DNA from 3 places in the Frigoribacterium sp. NPDC087798 genome. Region 3 is predicted to be linked to each of the others. Evidence: predicted binding sites of a transcription regulator. Region 3 holds the regulator's gene; each other region holds the start of a gene.
The links. The regulator HrcA, encoded in region 3, represses chaperone genes, less so after heat shock. The targets are predictions, from matches to a motif close to TTNGCACTCGNNNNNNNCGAGTGCNAA.
Positions count from the first base shown of each region.

Region 1: a site for HrcA is predicted at 2,849-2,875, ahead of groL (chaperonin GroEL). Genes of this name have one in related genera too.
Region 2: a site for HrcA is predicted at 1,562-1,588, ahead of groES (co-chaperone GroES). Genes of this name have one in related genera too.

Region 1 covers NZ_JBIUVP010000005.1:143,090-150,021, forward strand. Annotated here, with positions in the region: gene ACIOSR_RS13375 (sensor histidine kinase) at 1-957, shown strand, start outside; gene groL (chaperonin GroEL) at 1,188-2,807, opposite strand; gene ACIOSR_RS13385 (cold-shock protein) at 3,007-3,210, opposite strand; gene ACIOSR_RS13390 (LytR C-terminal domain-containing protein) at 3,519-4,091, opposite strand; gene ACIOSR_RS13395 (DUF3263 domain-containing protein) at 4,109-4,396, opposite strand; gene ACIOSR_RS13400 (DUF2332 family protein) at 4,532-5,506, opposite strand; gene msrB (peptide-methionine (R)-S-oxide reductase MsrB) at 5,598-5,999, shown strand; gene ACIOSR_RS13410 (nitroreductase family protein) at 5,999-6,544, shown strand; gene ACIOSR_RS13415 (hypothetical protein) at 6,591-6,773, opposite strand; tRNA gene ACIOSR_RS13420 (tRNA-Thr) at 6,919-6,932, shown strand, end outside.
Region 2 covers NZ_JBIUVP010000004.1:99,672-106,603, reverse strand. Annotated here, with positions in the region: gene ACIOSR_RS12010 (DUF4190 domain-containing protein) at 1-185, shown strand, start outside; gene ACIOSR_RS12005 (SAM-dependent methyltransferase) at 336-1,529, opposite strand; gene groES (co-chaperone GroES) at 1,674-1,970, shown strand; gene rarD (EamA family transporter RarD) at 2,167-3,147, shown strand; gene ACIOSR_RS11990 (ABC transporter substrate-binding protein) at 3,310-4,632, shown strand; gene ACIOSR_RS11985 (ABC transporter ATP-binding protein) at 5,163-5,885, opposite strand; gene ACIOSR_RS11980 (ABC transporter ATP-binding protein) at 5,966-6,932, opposite strand, start outside.
Region 3 covers NZ_JBIUVP010000001.1:412,599-419,530, forward strand. Annotated here, with positions in the region: gene ACIOSR_RS01950 (PhoH family protein) at 1-400, opposite strand, end outside; gene ACIOSR_RS01955 (histidine triad nucleotide-binding protein) at 483-860, opposite strand; gene ACIOSR_RS01960 (16S rRNA (uracil(1498)-N(3))-methyltransferase) at 911-1,654, opposite strand; gene dnaJ (molecular chaperone DnaJ) at 1,657-2,772, opposite strand; gene hrcA (heat-inducible transcriptional repressor HrcA) at 2,883-3,905, opposite strand; gene ACIOSR_RS01975 (DUF4870 domain-containing protein) at 4,086-4,589, shown strand; gene hemW (radical SAM family heme chaperone HemW) at 4,720-5,946, opposite strand; gene ACIOSR_RS01985 (DUF1990 family protein) at 5,949-6,722, opposite strand; gene lepA (translation elongation factor 4) at 6,728-6,932, opposite strand, start outside.

The sequences.
Region 1 (6,932 bases), on a different contig from region 3:
AGTCACGAGCTCCGGACGCCGCTCGTCTCCCTCCGCGGCTACGCCGAGCTCTACCGCATGGGTGCCCTGACGAAACCCGAGGACGTGGCCCAGGCCATGGACAGGATCGAGAAGGAGGCCATCCGCATGGGTGTCCTGGTGCAGGACCTGCTCGCCCTCGCCCGTCTCGACGAGTCCAAGCCGCTCGAGCTCGGCCCCGTCGACCTCGTCCAGCTCGCCCGCGACTCGGCCCTCGACACCATGGCGTCGAACCCCGATCGCGACATCGACGTGATCGTGCTCGAGCCCGTCCTCGCACCGTCGCCCGCCCCCGCCCCCGCCGACGGCGACGACACCCAGGCCGACGGACGTTCCCCCGAGACGGCCTCGCCCGCCGCGAACACCCCCGCGACGGGCACGGCGCTCACGGGCGCAGCCGTCGGCGCGACGAGCCCGATCTCGTTCGCGGGCGCGACCCTCGCGCGCCTCCGCAGCCTGAGGGCTCGGGCCGTCCGCAACGGCGACACGGCGACGGCCGCCCAGCTGCAGGACGAGGTGCAGAGGTTCGAGGCCCCGGCCATCGTGCACGGCGAAGAGAACAAGATCCGTCAGGTGATCACCAACCTGATGGGCAACGCCATGCGGTTCACCGAGCCGGACAGCCCGATCGAACTCGTGGTGCAGTCCGACCCCGGACGCGGTGTGGCCACCGTCGCCATCGTCGACCACGGCGAGGGCATCCCGCCGCAGATCCGCGAGAAGATCTTCCAGCGGTTCTGGCGTGCCGACTCGTCCCGCACGCGCGACACCGGTGGCAGCGGCCTCGGCCTGGCGATCGTCTCGGGCATCGTCGCGGCCCACGGCGGCTCGGTGGACGTCGACGACACCCCCGGCGGTGGAGCCACCTTCCGTGTCGCCCTGCCGCTGATGCCCGCCGACGCCGTCATCGCGGCGGAGCCCGCCGGCGTGACCGCCTAGCCCGACCGGCACGGCCGGCACCCCGCGCCCTGGACACGACGCCACGACGTGGGCACTGAACCACGTTTTCTCGTGGCGTCGTGACCACGTCCTGGCGTGTTCCCCGGAAGCGGAAGCGGCCGAACCACCGAGCACGAGGCGCGCCCCTCCCCCGGCGACGCCGAAGGGCGGCTCCCCCGGAGGGGAACCGCCCTTGAGCGTGTGCGCGGCGTGAGCCGCGCGGATGCGGACTAGAAGTCCATGCCACCCGAGGGGTCGCCGGCCGGGGCCGGGTTCTTCTCGGGCTTGTCGGCGACGACGGCCTCGGTCGTGAGGAACAGACCGGCGATCGACGCGGCGTTCTGCAGAGCCGAGCGCGTGACCTTGGCGGGGTCGATGATGCCGGCGGCCAGCATGTCGACGTACTCGCCGGTCGCGGCGTTGAGGCCCCAACCGATGTCGAGCCCGCGGACCTTGTCGGCGACGACGCCGGGCTCCATGCCGGCGTTGAAGGCGATCTGCTTCAGGGGAGCGTCGATCGCGACGCGGACGATGTTCGCACCCGTCGCCTCGTCGCCCTCGAGCTGCAGGTTGGCCAGAGCGGTCTTGCCGGCCTGGATGAGAGCGACGCCACCACCGGCGACGATGCCCTCTTCGACGGCGGCCTTCGCGTTGCGCACGGCGTCCTCGATGCGGTGCTTGCGCTCTTTCAGCTCGACCTCGGTCGCGGCACCCGCCTTGATGACGGCGACGCCACCGGCGAGCTTCGCGAGGCGCTCCTGGAGCTTCTCGCGGTCGTAGTCGCTGTCGGTCGCCTCGATCTCGCTGCGGATCTGACGGACGCGGCCGGCGATCTGCTCGTCGTCGCCGGCACCCTCGACGATGGTCGTCTCGTCCTTGGTGATGATGACCTTGCGGGCACGGCCGAGCAGGTCGAGCGTCGCGTTCTCGAGCTTGAGACCGACCTCTTCGGCGATGACCTGACCACCGGTGAGGATGGCGATGTCCTGGAGCTGAGCCTTGCGACGGTCACCGAAGCCGGGGGCCTTGACGGCGACCGACTTGAAGATGCCGCGGATCTTGTTCACGACGAGCGTGGCCAGGGCCTCGCCGTCGACGTCCTCGGCGATGATCAGCAGCTGCTTGCCCGACTGGATCACCTTGTCGACGATCGGCAGCAGGTCCTTGATGTTCGAGATCTTCGAGTTGACGATGAGCACGTAGGCGTCTTCGAAGACGGCCTCCTGACGCTCGGGGTCGGTGACGAAGTACTGCGACAGGTAGCCCTTGTCGAAGCGCATGCCCTCGGTGAGCTCGAGCTCGGTGCCGAAGGTGTTGCTCTCCTCGACGGTGACGACGCCCTCTTTGCCGACCTTGTCGATCGCCTCGGCGATGAGCGCACCGATGGTGGGGTCGGCGGCCGAGATCGAGGCCGTGGCAGCGATCTGCTCTTTGGTCTCGATGTCCTTCGCGTCGGCGAGCAGCTGGTCGGAGACGGCCTGGGCGGCCTTCTCGATGCCGCGCTTCAGCGAGATGGGGTCGGCACCGGCCGCGACGTTGCGCAGACCTTCGCGGACGAGGGCCTGGGCCAGCACCGTCGCGGTGGTCGTGCCGTCACCGGCGACGTCGTCGGTCTTCTTCGCGACCTCTTTGACGAGCTCGGCACCGATCTTCTCGAAGGGGTCGTCGAGCTCGATCTCCTTGGCGATGGAGACGCCGTCGTTCGTGATGGTGGGGGCGCCCCACTTCTTCTCGAGCACGACGTTGCGACCACGCGGGCCGAGCGTGACCTTCACCGCGTCGGCCAGGATGTTCAGGCCACGCTCGAGGCCACGACGGGCCTCTTCGTCAAAAGCAATGATCTTAGCCATGTGTGTTTTTCGTCCCTCCCGGACGTCATGAAGCAGAAGCATTGGCACTCACGTGTCGCGAGTGCCAGCAACGATTCTGGCACTCGCCCGATGAGAGTGCAAGTGACGTGACGGGGCCCGGACGCACGAGCACGCCGCCACGGTGGACCGTGACGGCGTGCGGCGTGGGAGTGGGCGCGGCGAGGCGCTCCGGCGGGCCTCAGGCGAGCCGGACGGACTCCGCCTGCGGCCCCTTGTCGCCCGTGCCGACCTCGAACACGACGGCCTGGCCCTCTTCGAGCACCTTGTACCCGCTCATGTCGATGGCCGAGTAGTGCACGAAGACGTCCTGGCCGTCACCCTCGACGGTGATGAAGCCGTAGCCCTTCTCCGCGTTGAACCATTTGACGGTCCCGTTTGCCATGGTGTCGCTCCCCTTTTGCTGTGGTGGTACGGCGCGTGCGGTGCTGCAGGGCCGGGTCGTCGACGCAGCGACCTGCGAACCCGGACGGGACAGCGTCACTCGTGCAGAACACCAGGTCGGCGAGCCGTGAGGGGCGACCAATTCCAGATGGTAACCACGGGAAAAGCGGAAAAGCGCGCCTCGACCGAGAAACACCCGCAGAAAACGAGGATTTCACCGGTTATTAAACGTGGGCGTAACACGGGAGGTGCGGTGAGGGCCCGACGGGACCCGCGCCTCCTCGGATCGATGCCGCGGGAGCGGCGTCTTCAGGCGCGGTAGTCGGCCCCGAGGACGATGGTGACAGCGGCACCCGGGAAGGCGTCGCTCGCCTCGACGTCGGTGATGCCGAGCTGCTGGGCGAGCCCGAGCGCCGCGGCCTCGTCGTCGGCCGCCGAGTAGTAGACGGTCGACGTCGCGACGAGCTCGCTCGCGTTGCCCTGGGTGCCGACGACCCACCCGGCGGTCTCGAGCCGCTCGGAGGCCGAACCGGCGAGCCCGGCGGTGGCCGTGCCGTTCAGGACGGTGATGGTGGTGACCGAGGGGTCGACCTGCGAGGGGTCCGTCAGCGGGGCCACCGTCGGCGAGGCCGTCGGGGTCACCGTCTCCGTCTCGGGCGCCTGGGCCTCGGCGGTGCTCGACGTCGAGGGGTTGACGAACTGAAAGCTGTTGTTCGCGACCCCGAGGTAGACCACGCCGGCACCGACCAGCACGCCGACGGCCAACGCGGCCCAGGCGAAAGCGATCCAGCCGCTGCCGGGGCGCTTCTCGGCCCGGTGGGCTCCGACGCGGTCGAGGTCGGCGGGGACGTCGTCGAACCGGTCTCGGTCGAATTTCGGCATGCGTGGTCTCTCGTGGGTCAGCGGGTCGGACCGAACGAACGGGTCGATCGGGCGTCGCGGCGGGCGACTCGCAGGCGCTGCAGGCGGCCGACGAGCATGGGTGCGTAGGCCAGTGCAGCGGGTCGGTCTATGAGCGAGTTGAGCAGTTGCTGGTAGCGGACGATCCCGAGGCCGAACTCGCGACGGACGGCGGCCTCCCGGGCACCGGCGGCGGCCGGGGCGTGCTGCTCGAAGTCCAGGACGGCACGGTCGAGCTCGGACAACGCGCTCGAGCGCACGTCGTCACCTGTCGCCTTCTCGTCCATCGTCGAGGCCCTCCCCTGGGTTCCGGGTCATCCTATGGGCGGCGCCCCGACCGATCGCGGAGGCCGGGGGCGTGGTCCGACAACCCGTCCACCCGCTCGGGGAGCCGCCGGGTGTCGCGAGCGCCCGACCCGCGGTCAGGCCGTGAGGTGCAGCCGCGTGCCGTGGGCGTCCCCCATGCCCAGCACCCGGCCGTCGAGGGCGAGGGCCGCGAACGCGTCGTCGGGAGACACCCTCGGCGGCACCTCGGCGACCACGTCGCTCAGCAGGTCGCGCCGTTCGTACGAGATCCACCGCGCGCCCAGCCGGCCGACCTCGTCGACGAAGGCCTGACGCCGGCGACCCGGCAGGTAGACGAGTGTGCCCGTCGAGACGACGACGAGCGTGACGCCCGTCGGGGCCTCGGCCGCGAGCGGGGCGAGACCGTCGACGGCGTCCGCCGCCACGAGACGAGGAGGCGCGGTGCGGGCGAGCGCGACGGCCCGCCCCAGCAGGTCCCGCCGATCGGCGCGCTCGGGGGGCAGCAGCGTCGCGAGCCAGGCGACCTGGTCGGGGTCGCGGACGTCGACCGGGTCGAGGTCGATCCCCGCCCGCCAGACGATCTCGGGAAGCGGGGCCGTCGGCAGCTCCGCCTCGGACCGGGCCGCGCCGTCGACGACGACGTCGATCCCGAGCTGCACCGTGCTCGACGGATCGCCCCAGCTCCGGTCACCCGAGCGGTAACCGTAGCGGTCGACACCGAGGCAGAGCCCGGCCGAGGCGCCGACCTCGATCAGGGCGATCGGGCCCGGCACGCGAGCCAGCGCGATCGACAGCGGCGCGCAGCGGCGCACGTCGTTGGTCTGGGTGAGCCGTCGGCCGAGTTCGGCCACGACGTCGTCGGAGCGGGCGAGCAGCCAGGGCCGCAGCACCGACCAGGGGCCGTGCGGCGCACCCAGCCACCGGCAGACCGCGAGGACGAGGACGGGCTGGCGCCGCGCCTCCTCGGCTCGATCGACGACGGCGAGCGCCGCCGGATCACCCGCGACGCCCCGCGCGAGTTCTGCCTGCGACGGCGACCCCTCGCGGTCGAAGGCGAGGGCCGCGGCCAGGAAGCGGTCGGAGGTGCTCACGAGCAGGAGTCTGACAGCCCGGTGGGGGCCCGGGAATCGTGCACCGGCCGACCGTGTTGAATGAGGAGTCCCGACAAGCAAGGAGATCATCGTGGCGTACAAGATCGAGAAGACCGACGAGCAGTGGCGCGAAGAGCTCGACGCCGAGCAGTACTCCGTCCTGCGGGAGGCCGCCACCGAGCGCCCGTGGACGGGTGAACTGCTCGACGAGAGCCGTGCCGGCGTCTACGCCTGTGCGGCGTGCAGCGCCGAACTGTTCAAGAGCGGCACCAAGTTCGACAGCGGCTGCGGCTGGCCCAGCTTCTACGAGTCGGTGAACCCGGACGCGGTCCAGCTGATCGAGGACAACTCGCTCGGCATGACCCGCACCGAGGTCCGGTGCGCGAACTGCGGTTCGCACCTCGGCCACGTGTTCCCCGACGGTTTCGGCACGCCGACCGGCGACCGTTACTGCATGAACAGCATCTCGCTCGACTTCAAGGCCGCCGAGTAGTGAGCGCCGTCGCCGACGCCGCCCGACGTCGTCGGTCGCGGTCGAAGGTCACCGACGTCGCGCCGACGCACGAGCAGTTGCTCGACGCGGTGCGGTCGGCGGCGACGGTGGCGGACCACTCCGAGCTGAGGCCCTGGCGCCTGATCGAGTTCCGCGGAGACGACCGGCTCGTCGTGGGCCGGTCGCTGGCCGACGCGGGCGGGGCCGAGGGCCACGCCCGCGACAAGCTCACGCAGAAGGCGCTGCGGGCGCCGCTGATCGTCGCCGTGGTCGTCTCGCCCCGCGACAGCCGCAAGGTGCCCTACTGGGAGCAGGAATCGGTCGCCTCGGGCGTCGCGCACCTGCTGTCGCTCGTGCTCGACGACGAGGGCTGGGGCGTTTTCTGGCGCACGGGCGTCCTGACCCGGGCTCCCGAGGTGGCGGCCGCGCACGGCCTGCGCGAGGGCGAGCAGTTGCTGGGCTGGCTCTACGTGGGCGGACGCGACGCTGACGACGCCAAGCCTCGCAAGCTGCTCGACCCCGAGCAGTTCGTCAGCACGCCGTAGCGGGTCGACCGCCCTCGGCGGCACCCGGTCGCGGGTGCCGCGCCGGTCACCAGGTCTTGTGGCTGTTGCCGATCACCGTGATGGGCAGCCAGAACGACCCGGTCATCAGGACGATGCCCCCGAAGAAGACGAAGGCGTTGGGCTCGCCCGAGCCGAACGAGTAGGCGAACAGGGCGAAGCTGACGAAGAGCATGGCGAGCGAACCGAGCGCGGTCAAGATCGTGGACAAGGGGGCTCCTCAGGTCGGTGCGTCCGGCGGGCGCGGTGCGCTGCGTCTACTTCACCACTTCTCGGCCTCGGAACGCCAATCCTGCGCCGACCGCATGCTGCTCGCCGGGTGAGGAGGCGCGGGCTGGGTAAGATGGGCACGCTCCGCCGGCCTGGCGCA
Region 2 (6,932 bases), on a different contig from region 3:
CTTCCATCGCGGGCATCGTGCTCGGGCACCTGGGCATGTCGCGTGAGCGTCACGCGAGGGGGTTCTGGCTCACCGGGCTCATCGTCGGCTACGCCGGCGTCGTGCTCATCGTGATCGGCTGGATCGCCTTCGGCCTCTTCATCGCCGGCTTCTCGTCGGGTTCCGACTACTACGGCGGGTACTGAGTCCGGCCCCACCTCGGTGGGGCACGAGTGGGCAGGAGGCGTCGCCGCAGGGGCGAGAAGCGTCTTCTGCCCACTCGTGCGTCACCACGAGGGCGCGACGGCGGGGGTCGGGCAGCAGCGAGACCCGCCGCTCTCGCGTCCCGCCCGGCGTCAGACCAGGCGCTCGCAGAGCACGGCGGTGTGCCGCCCCGCGACCCGGGTGAGGACGAGGGTCGCCGACCCGGTCCCCTGCAACGAGAGTCGCTTGCGGAACGTCGCGGGGTCGACGTCGACTCCGCGCTTCTTGATCTCGAGTCGCCCGATGCCCCGGGCCCGCAGCTCGCGCTTCAGCGTCCGCTCGTCGAGCGGGAACGTCTCGAGCACGCGGAATCCCTGCGCGAAGGGGGTGTCGACCCGCGCCTCCGTCGTCAACCAGGCGATGTCGCGACTGATCATCCGGGCGTCGATCGAGCGGGCCAGGTCGCCGATGAGGCGTGCCCGGATCACCGCGCCGTCGGGTTCGTAGAGGTACTCGCCGAGGTCGCCCGGGTCGACGTCGTCCGAGTCGGCTGCGGCCGTCAACTCCGACGCCCCGGAGGCGCCGATCACCAGGGCGGACCGGCCCACTCCCGGCCGCGCGAGCGGCCCGAACCACACGCCCACCTCGACCACGTCGCGGTCGACCGATATCCACTGGCATTCGGCGTCCGTCGGCAGGAGCTCGCGGTCGACGCCCGGACCGAGCTTGACCCCGGTGGGCAGGCGGTCGGCGAAGCCGAAGGCGACGTCGAGGCCGGGGGACCAGTCGGCCGGATCGGCGAGGCGCTTGGTGGCGGTGTGGCCGGACGTCCGTCGCGCCGGGTCGAGGAAGACCCCCTCGACGCCTGCGAGGTCGGTCGTGGCGGCGTCCCCCTGCTCGACCCGTGACGACGGCCACGGCGCGAGGTTGTACGAGGCGACGGCCGCGGTCACCTCGTCGCGGTCGACGGCGAGCACGTCGAGGTCGAGTGCGGCGAAGGCCAGGGCGTCGCCCCCGATGCCGCAGCCCAGGTCGGCGACGCTGCCGATCCCCGCCGCGGCGTAGCGTCCGGCGTGGCGGGCGGCGACCGGGAGGCGCGTGGCCTGTTCGAGGCCCGCCTCGGTGAACAGCATGCGGCTCGCGAACTCGCCGAACTTGGCCACGGCCCGGCCGCGGAGCCGGGCCTGCGTGAGCACCGCCGACACGAGGGCGGGGGAATGGCCTTGCTTGCGCAACGCGGCCACCGTGCCGACGACGTCGTCACCGGAGGCGCCGCCCGCCGGCAGCGAGTCGAGCAGCCGCAGCCCCTCGGGCGAGAGGACTTCGAGCAGCTCGGAGGAATCCATGTCGTCCAGTGTGACGCACGCGGGCAGACGCGTTGGCACTCGGATTGACCGAGTGCCAGTCTCGTCCTACAGTTGTTCTGGCACTCGCCCCCGGCAAGTGCCAGCCCCCATGTTTTCGTAGCACCGAGAAAGAAGAGGTCACCCGTGTCGGTCAGCATCAAGCCGCTCGAAGATCGCATCGTCATTCGTCAGGTCGAAGCCGAGCAGACCACTGCTTCGGGTCTCGTGATCCCCGACACCGCCAAGGAGAAGCCCCAAGAGGGTGAAGTGGTGGCGGTCGGCCCGGGCCGCATCGACGACAACGGCAACCGCGTGCCGCTCGACGTCGCCACCGGCGACAAGGTCATCTACAGCAAGTACGGCGGAACCGAGGTGAAGTACGGCGGAGAAGACCTCCTCGTGCTCTCGGCCCGCGACGTCCTGGCGGTCATCGTCCGCTAGCACCACGGCACGGCTCCGGCCGTGCTCCGCGACCCCGGTCGCCGTCCCGAAGGCCCCTGCTCCGGCAGGGGCCTTCGCCGTGTCGGCACCGTGTCGGCCGACGAGGGCCCGTCCCCAGGCGTCGTCGTCCGTCGATCGATCCACGGTGGCAGGAGTGGCCGTTCCGGCGGCGGGCGCAGCCACCTAGAGTCGCCTGGTGACCTCGACCCGCGCCTCCTCGTCCCCCTCCGCCCCGACTTCGGGGCTCGGCGTCGACGGGGCCGGCGGGGCGGGCCTCGCCTACGCCCTGGGGGCCTACGGGCTCTGGGGCGTCCTGCCGGTGTACTTCCTGCTGCTGGCCCCGGCCGGCCCGTTCGAGATCGTCGCCTGGCGGGTGCTCTTCTCGCTCGTCTTCTGCGCGGTGCTGCTCGTCGTGACGGGGGCGCTGCGCTCGTTCCTGGCCCTGCTGCGACAGCCGCGCCTGGTGGCCACCATGGGGGTGGCCGGCGCGTTCATCGTCGTCAACTGGACGGTCTTCATCTCGGCGACGCTCAGCGGGCACGTGGTCGAGGCGGCGCTCGGGTACTTCATCAACCCGATCGTCACCGTCCTGCTCGGCGTGGTCGTGCTGCGCGAGCGTCTCCGCACGACCCAGTGGGTGGCCGTCGGGCTGAGCGCCGTCGCCGTCCTCGTGATCGCCGTCGGGGCGGGCCGGCCGCCGTTCATCTCGCTCGTCCTCGCGTTCTCGTTCGGGCTCTACGGCCTGGTCAAGAAGCAGGTCGGCGGTCGGGTCGACGCGGTCGGCGGGCTCACGCTCGAGACGCTCTGGATCGCCCCCTTCGCGGCCGTCACCCTGATCGTGCTGCACGTGACGGGCCTCGGCGGCGGCGTCGTGCTCGGCACCGTGAGCGTCGGGCACACCCTCGCCACGATCGGCACGGGCGTGATCACGGCCGTGCCCCTGTTGCTCTTCGCTTCGGCGACGCGTCGGTTGCCCCTGACAACCGTGGGGTTGACCCAGTACGTCGCTCCCGTGCTGCAGTTCGTCGTGGGGGTCGTCGTGCTCGGCGAGCACATGTCGACCGCGCGGTGGGTCGGCTTCGCCATCGTCTGGGTCGCATCGATCGTGCTGACCGTCGACATGGTCCGTGCGGGGCGACGATCACGCCGGCCCCTCGCCGTGGCCCCGACCGCCTAGAAGCGACCATCCCTCGCAAAGTCACGAATGGCTAACGAAACGTCACTTTGACGTCGAGAACACACGCCAGAAACATTCGACCCCTAGTTTCGGACCAATCGCGGCAGGTTCGACCGCCACCGGTCGGGCTGCACTGCCGCTGTCCACGAAAGGGTTCCACGGATGATCCGATCCAGCACCGCCCTCCGAGCACTGGCTCTCGCCGGCGCAGCCTCCGTGCTGCTCGCTGCCTGTTCGACGGCATCTCCCTCTGACGACGCCTCGTCGTCGTCGTCGGCCAAGGCCGATCCCGCCGCCAAGTGCGAGGTCGGGACGCCCAGCACCGATCCCTTCGCGATCGGCACCATGCTGCCGCTGACCGGAACCCTGGCCTACCTCGGCCCGCCCGCCATCGCGGGCGCCAACCTGGCCATCAGCGACATCAACGCCGCCGGCGGCGTGCTCGACCAGCCGGCCGAGATCTCGACCAGCACCGACTCGGGCGACAGCAACGACATGACCGTGTCGAGCAACGCCGCGACGCAGCTGATCGACGCCAAGGTGCCCGTCGTGCTCGGTGCCGAGTCGTCGAGCGTCACGCTCAACGTGGTCGACCAGCTCACCAGCAACTGCATCATCGAGATCTCGCCCGCCAACACGGCGAGCTCGCTCAGCGGCTACTCGTCCTACTACTACCGCACCGCTCCGCCGGACTCGGTGCAGGGCTCGGCGCTCGGCCAGCAGATCACGGCCGACGGCAACGCCAACGTCGCGTTCCTCGTCTTCAACGACACCTACGGCACGGGTCTGCGCGACTCGACGCAGAAGTCGATCGAGAGCTCGGGCGGCACCGTCGTGTACGGCGGCACCGGCAAGGGCGAAGAGTTCCCTCCCGGTCAGACCACCTTCTCGTCCGAGGTGTCGGCGGCCATCGCCGCCGAGCCCGACGCGATCGTCATCCTGGCCTTCGACGAGACCAAGTCGATCGTGCCCGAGCTGAAGAGCCAGGGCTGGGACATGAGCAAGGTCTACATGTCCGACGGCAACACGGCCGACTACAGCGCCGACTTCGAGCCCGGCACCCTCGCGGGCGCCAAGGGCACGATCCCCGGTGCCGACGCGAGCGCCGACTTCAAGTCGAAGCTCGTGGCCGGCTACAAGGCGAGCGAGGGCGGCGACCTGGCCGACTTCTCGTACGCGGCCGAGTCGTACGACGCTGTCATCCTGACCGCTCTCGCGGCACAGGCCGGTGGCGGCACCGACGCCGGGACGATCCAGGCCAACATGGCCGCGGTCTCCGGCGCCGACGGCGGCACCGAGTGCACGACGTACGCGGACTGCAAGACCGCGCTCGACGCCGGTGACGACATCCACTACACCGGCCCCTCGGGCATCGGAGCGTTCAACGACAACAACGACCCGTCGTCCGCCTCGATCGGCGTCTACACGTTCGACGACGACAACAAGCCCGTCTACCAGACCGGCATCGAGGGCAAGGTCGAATAACGGCACCTCGCACCACCCGGGGCCCGGCACGAGTCATCGTGCCGGGCCCTTCGGCGTGCCGAGGGGCGCCGTGTCGGGTCTCCGCCTCGGCCCCGCACCTGTCCGCCCCGCCCCACACCTCGTCACACCGCGTTTCGTGCACCGCACCGCGTCGAGACCGGGTGCGCTGCACGAAACGCGGTGTGCACGACGGCACGTCCCGGCGCCAAGGCCCTTCTGCGTGCCAGGGAGGCGCGGAGGCGGGCCGCAGGACGGTCGCGACGTCCGCGCCCTCCGGGGCCGCGCCTCCTCGTCCCCTGGCCCCACCGGGCGTGGCGTCGCACTCCCTCCGCACCGCGTTTCGTGCACCGCACCGCGTCGAGACCGGGTGCGCTGCACGAAACGCGGCGCGCAGCACCCGCGTCCCCGACGCCAGCGCCCGACGCCAGCGCCCGACGCCGGCGCCCGACGCCGGCGCCGGCGCCGGACGCACGCACGAGGCCCCGACCACGCCGGGGCGTGATCGGGGCCTCAGGGCACCACCGGGGGCGTCAGGACGCGTCGACGTCCTTCGCCAGGGTGCCGAGGTAGAGCTCGATGACCTTGGGGTCGTCGGCCAGCTCGCGGCCGGTGCCCGAGTAGGCGTTGCGGCCCTGGTCGAGGACGTAGCCACGGTCGCAGATCTGCAGGCAGCGGCGGGCGTTCTGTTCGACCATGATCACCGAGACGCCGGCCTTGTTGATGCGGCGGGTGCGGATGAACGTCTCGTCCTGGCGCACGGGCGACAGGCCGGCGGACGGCTCGTCGAGCAGCAGCACCTTCGGGTCCATCATCAGGGCCCTGGCCATGGCGACGGACTGCCGTTCGCCGCCCGAGAGCGAGCCGGCACGCTGGCCGCGACGGTCGGCGAGCACCGGGAACAGGTCGTAGATGACCTCGAGGCGTTCGGCGAACTTCTTGGGCCGCAGGAACATGCCCATCTGCAGGTTCTCCTCGATGGTGAGCGAGGGGAACACGTTGTTGGTCTGCGGGACGAAGCCGACGCCCGCCTCGACCAGCTTGTTGGCCTTGAGGTTCGTGATGTCGGTGCCGCCGAGCGTGACCGATCCCGAGTGGATCTTGACCTGGCCGAAGAGCGCCTTGAGCAGCGTCGACTTGCCGGCGCCGTTCGGGCCGATGATGCCGATCAGTTCGCCGGGGTAGCAGACGAGGTCGCACCCGTTGAGGATGTTGACGCCGGGCAGGTAGCCCGCGACGAGGTCCGTCGCGTTCATCACCGGCTCGACGCCCGCGAACTTCTCGGTGCCCGGGTGCTTGGCCGCGGTGGTGGCGCCCGCGCCGTCCTGTGCCGTGCTCATCGCTTGTCTCCGCTCTGCCGTCCGTCGGACAGCTGGTCGTCGGCCGCGTTCGTGGCCTGCGGGGTCGAGGGGTCGGGGTGGCCGGGCAGGTCGCGTCCGGCGACGCCGCCCGTCGACGAGGAGGCGCTGGTCGCCTCGGCCGCGCGGGCCGCGTCCTCGCGTGCCACCTCTTCTTCGAGTTGTTCGAGCGTGGCGTCGTCGAGCAGCGAGTCGTCGCCCAGGTCGGTGTCGTGGTGCGCGCCCAGGTAGGCGTCGATGACGGCCTGGTCGTCCATGACCGTGTCGGCCGGGCCCTCGGCCACGATGCGACCCTCGGCCATGACGATCACCCAGTCCGAGATGTGGCGGACCATGTGCATGTCGTGCTCGACGAAGAGCACCGTGGTGCCGTCGTCGCGCAGGCTCTGGATGTGCCCCAGCAGCGACTGCGTCAGCGCCGGGTTCACGCCGGCCATCGGCTCGTCGAGCATGATCATGGCCGGATCGCTCATCAGGGCACGGGCCATCTCGAGCAGCTTGCGCTGGCCGCCCGAGAGGCTGCCGGCGAAGTCGTCCTTCTTCTCGAGCAGCTTGAACCGGGCGAGGAGGTCCTCGGCCTTGGCCTCGATCTCGCGCTCGCGCTTGCGCCAGAGCGGCGCGACGATCGCGACGAAGAAGTTCTCCCCGGGCTGGTCCTTCGCGCCCAGCAGCATGTTCTGCATCACCGTGAGCCGCGAGAGCGCCTTGGTGAGCTGGAACGTGCGCACCATGCCCGAGCGGGCGACCTTGGCGGCGCCGACGTTGCCCATGGCCTTGCCCTCGAACACCCATTTCGCGACGCCCGGGCCGCTGCGCTTGAACGCCGTGGGGGCCGACGAGGCCTTGTCGAAGCCGGTCAGCAGGTTGAAGAAGGTCGTCTTGCCGGCGCCGTTGGGGCCGATCAGCGCCGTGATGGCACCGCGCTGCACCTCGACGTGGCCGACG
Region 3 (6,932 bases):
CGGCCTTGGCCATCGCCAGGTAGGTCTTGCCGGTGCCGGCCGGGCCGATGCCGAAGGTGATGGTGTGCTGGTCGATCGCGTCGACGTAGTCCTTCTGGCCCCGAGTCTTCGCCCGGACCCCCTTGCCGCGGCTGGTGACGATCGGCTGCCCGAAGACCTCGGACGGGCTGCCCTGCCCCGAGTCGAGCAGACGGGCCGACGTCGCGACCTCGGCCGGGCCGAGGTCGTGACCGCCGCGGACCATGGAGACGAGCTCGTCGACGAGGCCCTCGGCCCGGCCGACGGCCGACGAGGGCCCCTCGAGGGTGACCTCGTTGCCGCGGACGAGCACGCGGACGTCGGGGTACTGCTTCTCGACCGCACGCAGCAGGCGGTCTTGCGGGCCCAGGAGCTGGACCATGGCGACGCCGTCGACGGTCACGTCGACGCGACGGACGTCGTCACCCGTCGTCGGTGTCGAGGGGCCGGTGGCGTTCGTGTCGCTAGTGGGCAAGGGTGCCTTCCTCCAGGGGTCCACCGAGCACATGGGCGTGCACGTGGAACACGGTCTGCCCGGCGGATGCGCCGGTGTTGAAGATCAAACGGAACTCGGACCCGGAGTGTTCCCCGAACGCTGCCGGGTCGGCCGCGAGCCGGGAGGCGGTCGCCACCAGTTCGGCGAGCAACGCCGGGTCGCCCGCGGCGAGTTCGACGACGTCGCGGTACGCCTGGGTCTTGGGCACCACGAGCAGGTGGACGGGTGCCCGGGGCGCGATGTCGCGGAAGGCGATGACCGCGTCGCTCTCGAAGACGATGTCGGCGGGGATCTCGCGCGCGACGATGCGGCTGAAGACGGTGGGCTCGTCGGAGGTCTCGGACATGCTGCCCATCGTAGCGACGACCGCCGACACGGCCCCGGGGGGCGTCGAGGTCACCAGCGACCGAGTCGCGCGCTCAGCACGGACAGCGCGGCGGGACCGGCCGTGGAGGTCCGCAGGACGGCGTCCCCGAGGCGCACGGCGCGGGCACCCGCCTCGGTGAGCTGGTGCAGCTCGGCGGGCGACACCCCGCCCTCGGGACCGACGACCACGACGACGCGGTCGGGCACCGCGCCTCCTGCGGTCAGGTCGACCGCCGTGAGCGCCTGCTCGGCCGACGGCTCGAGCACGAGGACGAGATCGCGGGAGGCGCGCTCGGCCAGCTGCCGCGTCGTCGCGAGCCCCGAGACCTCGGGCGACCAGGGACGAATCGACTGCTTGGTCGCCTCGCGGACGATCGACGACCAGCGGGTGAGGCCCTTGGCGACCTTGGGGCCCTCCCAGCGGGAGATGCTGCGCGCCGCGGCCCACGGGACGATCTCGTCGACGCCGAGCTCGGTCGCTGCCTGCACGGCGAGTTCGTCGCGGTCCCCCTTGGCCAGCGCCTGGGCGAGGACCAGCCGCGTCGTCGGCGGTTCGTGCCGGACGACCCGGGTCGCGAGCAGCACCAGCCGCTCGGGGGTCGCCTCGGAAACCTCGCCCTGGACCACCAGCCCCCGTCCGTTGCCGAGGGTCAGCGGCTCGCCCACCCGCACCCGGCTGACCGTGACCGCGTGTCGGGCCTCGGAACCGGTCAGCTCGACGCTCGAGCCGATCTCGGCGGCGACCAGGTCGTCGACCAGGTAGAAGTGCGCCATGATCAGAAGTTCAGGAAGCGGTCGCGCAACTTGCCGAAGAGACCCTGCTGGAAGTGCGACAGCTCGGGCGCCGGGGAGCGGCGACCCGAGGCGAACTTCTCGATCAGCTCGCGCTCCTTGTGGCTGAGCTTGGTCGGGGTGACCACCTGGACGCCGATCTTGAGGTCGCCGCGACCCGTGCCGCGCAGTCTGGTGATGCCGCGGTCCTTCACGGTGAGGATGTCGGCACTCTGGGTGCCGGGCTTGATCTCGACCTCGATCTCGCCGTCGAGCCCGGTGAGCGTCGTCGACGTGCCGAGGATGGCGTCGGCCATCTGCACCTCGAGCGTGGCCAGCAGGTCGTCGCCGTTGCGGCTGTAGGTGTCGTGGTGACGCACCTTGACCTCGAGGTACAGGTCGCCGTTCGGGCCACCGGCCTGGCCGACCTCGCCCTGACCGGGCAGCTGGAGCCGGAGTCCGGTGTCGACGCCCGCGGGGATGTCGATGGGGATCGAACGTCGGGCCCGGACGCGACCCTGGCCCTGGCACGTGGGGCAGGGATTGGGGATGACGGTGCCGTAACCACGGCAGGTCCCGCACGGGCTCGACGTCATGACGTTGCCGAGCAGCGAGCGCACGGTGCGCTGGATCTGGCCGGAGCCACCGCAGATGTCGCAGGTCTGGGGCGAGGTGCCGGGTGCGCAGCACGAGCCGCTGCACGTGTCGCAGAGGACGGCCGTGTCGACCTCGATGTCGCGCTGCGTGCCGAAGACGATGTCCTCGAGGTCGACCTCGAGGCGCAGGAGCGCGTCCTGCCCGCGTTCCCGCCGGGACCGCGGACCCTGACGCTGGCCCTGGCCACCGCCGCCGAAGAACGCGTCGAAGATGTCGCCGAAGCCGGCGGCCCCGCCTCCGCCGCCGCCACCGAAGCCGGGCTGGGGGCCGAGGTCGTAGCGTTCGCGCTGCTGCGGGTCGCTGAGCACGTCGTAGGCGTGCGTGACGTCCTTGAACCGTTCGGACGCGTCGGGGCTGGGATTGACGTCGGGGTGAAGCTCGCGGGCGAGCTTGCGGTACGCCTTCTTGATCTCTTCCGGGGTCGCCTGACGGTCGACTCCGAGGACGTCGTAATGATCTGCCACTGGTTCTCGTCTGCCTCTGGTGTGGTGTGGTGGTCTTCCCGGCGGGGCCGGGCCCGGCGGACCGGGACGGGGATTGGGGGTCGTGGGACGGCCGGGGCCGTGGTGGTCGGCTACCGCTCGGTGAGCAGCGACGACAGGTACCGCGCGACGGCACGGACCGCCGCCATGTTGGTCGAGTAGTCCATGCGCATGGGCCCGAGCACGCCGAGCCTCGCGATCTCGCTGCCCTGCGTCGAGTACCCGCTGGCCAGCACGGACGCCTGGGACAACCCGAACGACGCGTTCTCGCGGCCGATGCTCGCGGCCACGTCGACGGCGTCGAGTTGCATCTCGCCGAAGAGCCGCAAGAGGGCCACCTGCTCTTCGATCGCCTCGAGCACGGGGAAGAGGTCGCCGCTGAAGTCGTCGCCCGTGCGCACCAGGTTCGCCGCACCGGCCATGACGAGGCGGTCCTGACGTCCGGCGGCGATCTGCTCGGTGAGGCTCGCGACGACCACGCCGACGACCGCCGCGAGGTCGGGACGGAACCGCGCCGGCAGGTCGGTGAGGGCGGTGGAGGCCTCCCCCAGGGGCCGACCGCCGACCGCGGCGTTGATGGCGGCCCGCAACTCGGACAGGAAGGACTCGTCGACGGCGGTGCGGATGTCGACGACCCGCTGCTCGACCTGGCCGCTGTCGGTGATCAGCACCGTCATGACGCGACCGTCGCCCAGGCTGACCAGCTCGACGTGACGCACGCGGGCCCGGGAGAAGGTGGGGTACTGCACCAGGGCCACCTGGTTGGTGAGTTGCGACAGGAGCCGGACCGTCCGACCGAGCACCTCGTCGAGGTCGGTGGAGTCGCCCAGGAACGTCTCGATGGCCTGACGCTGGGCCGCGCTGAGCGGGCGCAGGTCGGCGAGCTGGTTGACGAAGAGCCGGTAGCCCTTGTCGGTCGGCACGCGTCCCGACGAGGTGTGCGGTGCCGCGATGAGCTCTTCTTCTTCGAGCAGCGCCATGTCGTTGCGGATGGTCGCCGCCGAGACGCCGAACTGGTGTCGCTCGACGATGGACTTCGACCCGACCGGCTCACGGGACGCGACGTAGTCGTGCACGATGACGCGAAGCACTTCGAGACCGCGTTCGGAGACCATGACGCACCTCTCTTCGCTCGACGTCCCCCGGGTCGTCCGCACGCCGGGCGACCGGGCCTGGCACTCGACGTGCCGGACTGCCAATCGTACGACACCTCCGTCGCGAGGCCTACTCGGGCCGCACCCGGCTGCCCTAGGGTGGCGGGGACATCCGCAGGACACTCACGAACAGGTGCAGCCATGACCGAGAACCCTCCCGCCCAGCCGAACGGCCCGCAGAACGGCCAGCCCGGCCAGAACGGTCAGCCCGGCCAGCCGTACGGGCAGGGTCTGCCCGGCCAGGGTCAGCCCGGCCAGGGCCAGCAGTCCGGCCCCGGCTTCGGCCAGCAGCCCGGCTACCAGCCGCAGCCCGTCCAGCCGATGCGCCCCGAGGACGAGAAGCTCTGGTCGACGCTCATCCACCTCGGCGGGATCCTCTTCGCGTTCGTCCCCGCCCTCGTCGGCTACCTCGTGTTGAAGGACCGCGGCCCGTTCATCCGGGAGCACACCAGGACCGCGCTGAACTTCCAGATCACGATGGCCATCGTCTACGTGATCTCGGCGATCCTGTCGATCATCGTCATCGGAGGGGTGCTCGCCCTCGTCGCCGGCATCCTCGTGATCATCTTCTCGATCATCGCCGCCGTCGCGGCCAACAAGGGCGAGTGGTACAAGTACCCGCTGACCATCGAGTTCGTCAAGTAGACGGTCGACCGGCCCGGACGGGCACGACGCGAGGCGCGACTCCCCCCGGGAGCCGCGCCTCCTGCGTTCCGGGCCCGCGCCTCCTGGTCGCCACCGCGGGGCGCCGCGGCGATCAGGACGATCGGGACGCTCAGCCGGGCAGCAGACGCCGCACTACGGCGTCGGCCATGAGCCGCCCCTCGCGCGTGAGCACGACGCGACCCCGCAGGGCCGGACGCCCCTCGACCCAGCCGTCGGCGATGAGGCCACCGACGGCCCGGCGTCCGTCGTCGTCGAGCTCGGAGATGGGCAGCCCTTCTCGGATGCGCACCCCGAGCAGGACGCGCTCGACCCGACGGGTCTCGTCGTCGAGGGTCTCGCGCCCGGCAGCCGGCGACTCGCCCGCGGCCATGCGCTGCTGGTAGGCGGCGGGGTGCTTGACGTTCCACCAGCGGACGCCACCGACGTGACTGTGCGCGCCCGGGCCGACGCCCCACCAGTCGTGGCCCTGCCAGTACGCCAGGTTGTGGCGGGAACGGTGCTCGACGCCACGCGACCAGTTGCTGACCTCGTACCAGTCGTAGCCCGCGCCGGCGAGCCGGTCGTCCGCGATCTCGTACATGTCGGCCGCGGTGTCGTCGTCGGGCATCGGGACCTCGCCCCGCTTGATCTGGCGGGCGAGCTTCGTGCCGTCCTCGACGATCAGCGAGTACGCGGAGAGGTGGTCTGGCTCCTGCTCGAGGGCGACGTCGAGCGAACGCCTCCAGTCGTCGAGGGTCTCGCCGGGTGTGCCGTAGATGAGGTCGAGGCTGACGTCGAGCCCGGCGTCACGGGCCCAGCGCACCACGAACGGGATGCGCTCGGGGTCGTGCGTGCGCTCGAGGGTGGCGAGCACGCTCGGGACGGCCGACTGCATGCCGAAGCTGACGCGCGTGAAGCCGGCGTCGGCGAGCTGCTGCAGGTACGCGGCGTCGACCGAGTCGGGGTTCGCCTCGGTCGTCACCTCGGCGCCCGGCTCGAGACCCCAGGTGTCGACCATCGCGTGGAGCATCGACGTGAGGTCGCCCGAGGGCAGCATCGTCGGGGTGCCCCCGCCGAAGAACACCGAGGAGGCGCGGCGCGGCGGGAGCCCCGCCTCGCGCAGCACCCGGCCCCCGAGCTCGATCTCGGTGACGGCCTGCCCGGCGTAGTCGTCGCGACGAGCGCCTCGCAGCTCGTCGCCCGTGTAGGTGTTGAAGTCGCAGTACCCGCAGCGCACGCGACAGAACGGGACGTGCAGGTAGACCCCGAAGTTGCGGTCGTCCGCGCCGACGGCGACGGTCTCGGGCAGGCGTCCGTCGACGGGGGCGGGATCGCCGAGGGGAAGGGCTCCGGGCACCGTCAGGCGCCGGTTCCCGCGGCGTCGCCGCGCGGGCCGGTCGGGGGGCGCTCGTCACCGCGGGGGTCGCCGACGCCGGCCTCGGTGTCTTCGACGACGACGACCTCGTCGGTCTGCTCGCCCTTCTCGTTGAGGCTCAGTGCCCTCAGGTACCGCTTCGTGTACTGCGCCTGTGTGCGTCGCAGGAACGGTGCCACGAGGCGCCACTTCGCGCTCGACGGCTTCGAGAACGACCGGATGGAGAGCCACACCGAACCGTCGTCGGTCTGGTCGACGATCCAGGACTCCTCGCCGCTCTCGGGGTGGCCGTCGAGGGTTCCGTACGCGAAACCCTTGCGCTTCGGTTCGTCGATCACGTAGACGACGCGCACAGGGGCCTCGACCGTGCGCCCGTAGGCCTCGATGCTCAGCGTGGCCGTCGTGCCCGCCGTGAGGAAGGGCGTGCCGTCGGGCGAGTAGCGCGACTCGTCACGCGCGGTCGCCCACTCGGCGGCGTCGACCGGCTGCCCGTGCTCGTCGAACTGGACGGGCGTGTACTCGCTCTCGTCGGCCGGCGGCACGCTGTCGACCCGGACGCGGATGCCGCTGCGCTCCTGGATCTGCCAGGTCATGGTGGCGATCCAGGCCGCGGCGAAGCGGGCGTCGCCGTGGCCGACGCGAGCCCGGTACTCGGCCGGCTTGAACCCCTTCGGCGGGTACTGCATGAGGTCGGGGGCCTGCGTCGCCCCGACCTCGCCGTAGGTCGTGCGGGTCTCGGTGTGGGTGGCTCGACGCATGGACCCTACTTCTTGTCTTTCTTCTCGACGTCGCCGCTGAGGGCGGCGATGAAGGCCTCTTGGGGCACGTCGACCCGACCGATGGTCTTCATGCGCTTCTTGCCCTCTTTCTGCTTCTCGAGGAGTTTGCGCTTGCGCGAGATGTCGCCGCCGTAGCACTTGGCCAGGACGTCCTTGCGCATCGCCCGGATGCTCTCGCGGGCGATGATC